DNA from 2 places in the Sanguibacter sp. TS_SC_8 genome. Region 1 is predicted to be linked to the other one. Evidence: predicted binding sites of a transcription regulator. Region 1 holds the regulator's gene; the other holds the start of a gene.

Region 1 (2,385 bases):
CGCCCGCAAGTACCACCCGGACCAGAACTCCGGTGATCCCAAGGCTGAGGCCAAGTTCAAAGAGATCGGCGAGGCCTACTCGGTGCTCTCCGACTCCGAGCAGCGCCAGCAGTACGACGCCATCCGCGCGATGGCCGGCGGTGGCGCGCGGTTCTCGGCCGGGTCGGGCGCCCGCGGCTCCGCAGGCTTCGAGGACATGTTCGGCGGGATGTTCGGCGGCGGCGGTCGCACCCAGTACTCCACCCGCGGGGGTGGCGGTATGCCCGACGGCTTCGACGACATCCTCAGCTCGATGTTCGGCGGCGGCGGTGCCGGTGGTGGCCAGTCAGGCTTCCGTCCCAACCCCCGGGCCCAGACCGGCCAGGACATCTCGGCGACCACGACGCTTCCGTTCCGCGACGCGGTCGAGGGCTGCACGGTCACGTTGAGCGTCGAGGGACGCCCCGTCACCGCGCGCATCCCGGCCGGGGTGCGCGACGGGCAGAAGATCCGGCTGCGCGGCAAGGGCCGCCCCGGCATCGCCGGCGGACCGGCCGGTGACCTCTCGATCACCGTCGCGGTGTCCCCGCACCCGGTCTTCACGATCGACGGCGTCAACCTCCGGATGACCGTGCCGGTGACCTTCGCCGAGGCGGCCCTGGGTACCCAGATCGAGGTGCCCACGCTGAGCGGGGCGACGGTCAAGGTCAAGGTCCCCGCAGGGACGCCGGCCGGCCGTGTGCTCCGGGTCAAGGGGCACGGCGTCAAGACGGCGAAGCAGACCGGGGACCTCCTGGTCTCTGTCCAGGTCGCGGTCCCGCAGAAGCTGTCCAAGGCAGCCCGTGAGGCGGTCGAGGCCTTCGCGGCGGCGACCGGTGGTGACGACATCCGCGCCGATCTGCTCGCGCGGGCGAAGGAGTAGCAGCCATGCGCGTCGAGGTGGTGTTCGAGGGGGGACCCCGCGAGGACGAGCCTGTCTTCGCGATCTCCCGCGCCGCCGAGCTCGCCGGCATGCACCCCCAGACGCTGCGCCAGTACGACCGGCTGGGGATCGTGTCCCCGCAGCGGACCAGTGGCCGCGGGCGCAGGTACTCCCTGCGAGACATCAACCAGCTCGTCGAGGTGCAGCGCCTCAGCCATGACGAGGGCATCAACCTCGCCGGGATCAAACGGATCCTCGACCTGGAGTCGCAGGTCCGCCTCCTGCAGCACCGGGTCGACCTGCTCGCTGCGGCCGCCGACCCTGGCTCCCGGGTGTTCACCGCGGGGGCGTCGGGCGACGTCGTCGCGGTGCGCAGGGGGCAGCGGTTCCGGCGCCGAGGGTGGGGACACGGGGACCCGGGCCCGAGCGAGGGCCTGCCCGAGAGCGGTGCCCTCGTGCTCTGGCGACCGCAGCGCTGACGACCGCAGCGCTGACCGCTGACGACCGCAGCGCTGACACAGGACGCCAGGCGGCTATCCGGTGATGCGCTCCAGCTCACGCGCGACGACGTTGCACGCCTCGGGCAGCAGCTCGCGTTCTGCCGGGTCCAAGGTGGGGTGTGCGGCCCGGAGGTCTGCGGCCTCGGTGACGTGCGGCCCGTAGCCCGGTCCGGTCGCGTCGTTGAAGTGGCGCAGCATGGAGTGGGCGGCGTGGGCGTACTCGTTCCCGTCGACGACCACCTCCGCGAAGATCAGCGCCGTCGTCGCGAGGTCGAGCTCTGCAGGTCCAAAACGTGCCGCCTCCCAGTCGATGACCTGGGGCCCGGTCGAGGTGAGCAGGACGTTCCCCGGGTGCAGATCCAGGTGGAGGATGCACGCTCCGGCCGGCGCCTCGGTCCCTGGTGGGAGCGGGAGGGCGTGCAGCGCGGTGTGCAGGTCGAGCAGGATCCGCACTCCCTCCGGGATCGTCACGTCCTCGGTATCCAGGGCCTGGAGCAGCGTCGGTCCGTGGAGGCGCTCCATGACGAGGTCCGTCCCCTCGACCGCGATCAGCCGGGCGGTGGGATAGCCGTGGGCGTTGAGGTGGCGCAGGAGGTCGACGTTGGGGTAGTTCGTCGCACCCGTGTGCAGGCGCCGCAGCACCTGGGTGTCATTGATCAGGTAGACGTCGGCGTTGCGGCCACGCGCGAGCAGGTGCGCGGAGTCGGGGACGAAGGTGAGCGGGTCATAGGGCGCGGCGGCCTCGCGCGCCGAGGAGTGAGGGCGGGCTGGGTGGTCGTCGTCCAACGAGCTGTGAACGTGGGCGCTCATGGTTTCACGGTAGCCCCCGTGGCGCTCCTGTGCACTCATAGAGGTGCCCTCATCGATCGCCGACAGCGCCCGGGACCGCTGACCGGTAAGAACATCAAATACGCAACAATGTGCTCTCGTATTGCTGCAATCAAATGCGCTGCGCATGGTCCATGATTCCTCGGCGCAATTGCC
Region 2 (2,385 bases), 660 kb from region 1:
CCCACAAATACCTGCTGGAACCGGCGCTCGAGCGCGGGGTCCTTCTCGATGTGCTGGCGGTACTCGTCGAGCGTGGTCGCGCCGACCAGGCGCAGCTCGCCGCGGGCGAGCATGGGCTTGAGCATGTTGCCCGCGTCCATCGCGCCCTCGCCGCCCGCGCCGGCGCCGACGACCGTGTGCAGTTCGTCGATGAACGTGACGATCTCGCCGTCGGACCCCTTGATCTCCTCCAGGACCGCCTTGAGGCGTTCCTCGAACTCCCCGCGGTACTTCGCGCCGGCGACCATGGCCGCCAGGTCGAGGGAGATGAGGCGCTTGCCCTTGAGGGAGTCGGGGACGTCGCCGGCGACGATCCGCTGGGCGAGTCCCTCCACGACGGCGGTCTTGCCGACACCGGGGTCACCGATGAGCACGGGGTTGTTCTTGGTCCGGCGGCTGAGCACCTGGACCACCCGGCGGATCTCGGAGTCACGCCCGATGACCGGGTCGAGCTTGCCCTCGCGGGCTGCCTCGGTGAGGTCGACGCCGTACTTGCCCAGCGCCTCGTAGGTGCCTTCCGGGTTGGCGCTGGTCACCCGCTTGCCTCCGCGCACGACGGGGACCGCGGCGGCGAGCTTGTCGCGGGTCGCGCCGGCGCTCTTGAGGAGGTCGGCGGCCGGGGACGGCGCGGCGGCGAGGCCGAGCAGCAGGTGTTCGGTCGAGATGTAGTCGTCCTCGAGGTCGGCCTGCTCCTTGCGGGCGCGCTGCAGCACCGCGGACATCGCCGAGGAGAGCGTGGGCTGCGCGACGGCGGAGCCGGAGACCGTGGGCAGCGCCACGAGGGCGCGGCGCGTCGCGGCGCCGACGGCCTGGGCGTCGACCCCGGCCTCCTTGAGCAGCCCGGGCGTGGTGCCGGACTGCTGGAGCAGCAGCGCGTCGAGCAGGTGGACCGGCTCCACCTGGGGGTTGCCTGCGGCGGTCGCGCTCTGGATGGCCCCGGCGAGCGCTTCCTGGGCGAGAGTGGTGAGGTTGAGATCCATGGGTCCTCCGTCTGACGTGCGAGCCGATGTCTGGCTGATGTCGAGCTGATCTACTGTCGCCAACATCCTCAAACTTGAGCGTATTCCACTCAACTCTGTCTCGCCACCGTACTTCCTACCCAAGGCTCCCCTCCCAGGGCGGCCCGCAGACCCGCCCGGCACCTAGATCAGGGCGCGCCTCTCGATCTGCTCGTAGGTCCGCTCGGCGTCCAGGCTCTTCGCCCACCCGACCGCCGCGCCCGCGCTCAACGAGCGCTGGACGTCGAGCACCCGCTGGTTGCGGCTGCCCCGGAACTGCAGGCTGAGGTCGCGCTGGGACAGCTCGAACCGGCCGTCCACGAGGACGTCGACCTGGTTGAGCAGGGTGAGCTTGTCAGGGCTCTCGAGCAGGAGCTCCTCGAAGGTGTACCCGGTCCAGGACCACACGTCCTTGGTGTCGCCGAGCTCGGCTCGGACCCGCGTGACGAGCGCGAGGCACACCTCGGTGTTGAGGAACGGCTCCCCCCCGAGCAGCGTGAGCCCCTGGACGTAGTCCTTGGACAGGTCCGCGATGATCCGGTCCTCGAGCTCACGGGTGTAGGGCTGGCCGTACCGGAAGCTCCAGAGCGCCTCGTTGAAGCAGCCCACGCAGGCGAAGGGGCACCCGCTCACGTAGAGGCTGCACCGCACCCCTTCGCCGTCGACGAAGACGTCGGGCTTGTAGTCGGCGACGTGGTGCTGGCTCAGCTTCTCCGAGAGCCACTGCCCCGGACGGGGGTCAGGCACGGCCTGCCTGCCCGACGCCGGTGCTGGCGGCCGGGCTGCCGGCGTCGGGCACGGGGTCCCCGCCTGCGAGAGTTCCCACGGCGCCCGGCATGTGCTTGACCCGGGAGGCGATCTCGCTGTGGCGCCCGTGCACCATGGGGCGCGCCTGGGGGTTGCCCAGGTACCCGCAGGTCCGCTTGACCACGTCGCAGGTCGCCGGGTTGGCGTTGCCGCACTCGGGGCACTCGAAACCGCGAGCTGTCGCGTCGAAGTCGCCGCTGTACCCGCACTCGTAGCACCGGTCGATCGGGGTGTTCGTGCCCAGGTAGCCCACCCGGTCGTAGGCGAAGTCCCACACCGCGCCGAGGGCGGCCGGGTTCTGCTGGAGGATCGGGTACTCGCAGTAGTGGATGAATCCACCGGAGGAGTGCTGGGGGTAGTCCTTCTCGAACTCGAGCTTCTCGAAGGGGGTGGGGCTCTTGCGCACGTCATAGTGGAAGGAGTTCGTGTAGTAGTCCTTGTCGGTGATGTCGGGGACCGACCCGAACTTCGCCTTGTCGAGCCGGCAGAAGCGATCGGTGAGGGACTCGCTCGGCGTCGCGTAGACGGAGAACTGGTAGTG

The links. Region 1 encodes HspR, which represses chaperone genes until heat shock. Its sites were predicted from a motif close to AAGTTGAGTCNNNNNGACTCAACTT; they were not measured.
Region 2: the regulator HspR is predicted to act here: its motif matches at 1,091-1,115, upstream of clpB (ATP-dependent chaperone ClpB).

What each region holds. Positions count from the first base shown of each region.
Region 1 covers NZ_CM143955.1:423,512-425,896, forward strand. The annotation lists gene ACWA15_RS01895 (DnaJ C-terminal domain-containing protein) at 1-901, shown strand, start outside; gene ACWA15_RS01900 (heat shock protein transcriptional repressor HspR) at 907-1,380, shown strand; gene ACWA15_RS01905 (phosphotransferase) at 1,435-2,211, opposite strand.
Region 2 covers NZ_CM143955.1:3,870,912-3,873,296, forward strand. The annotation lists gene clpB (ATP-dependent chaperone ClpB) at 1-1,019, opposite strand, end outside; gene nrdG (anaerobic ribonucleoside-triphosphate reductase activating protein) at 1,182-1,784, opposite strand; gene nrdD (anaerobic ribonucleoside-triphosphate reductase) at 1,777-2,385, opposite strand, start outside.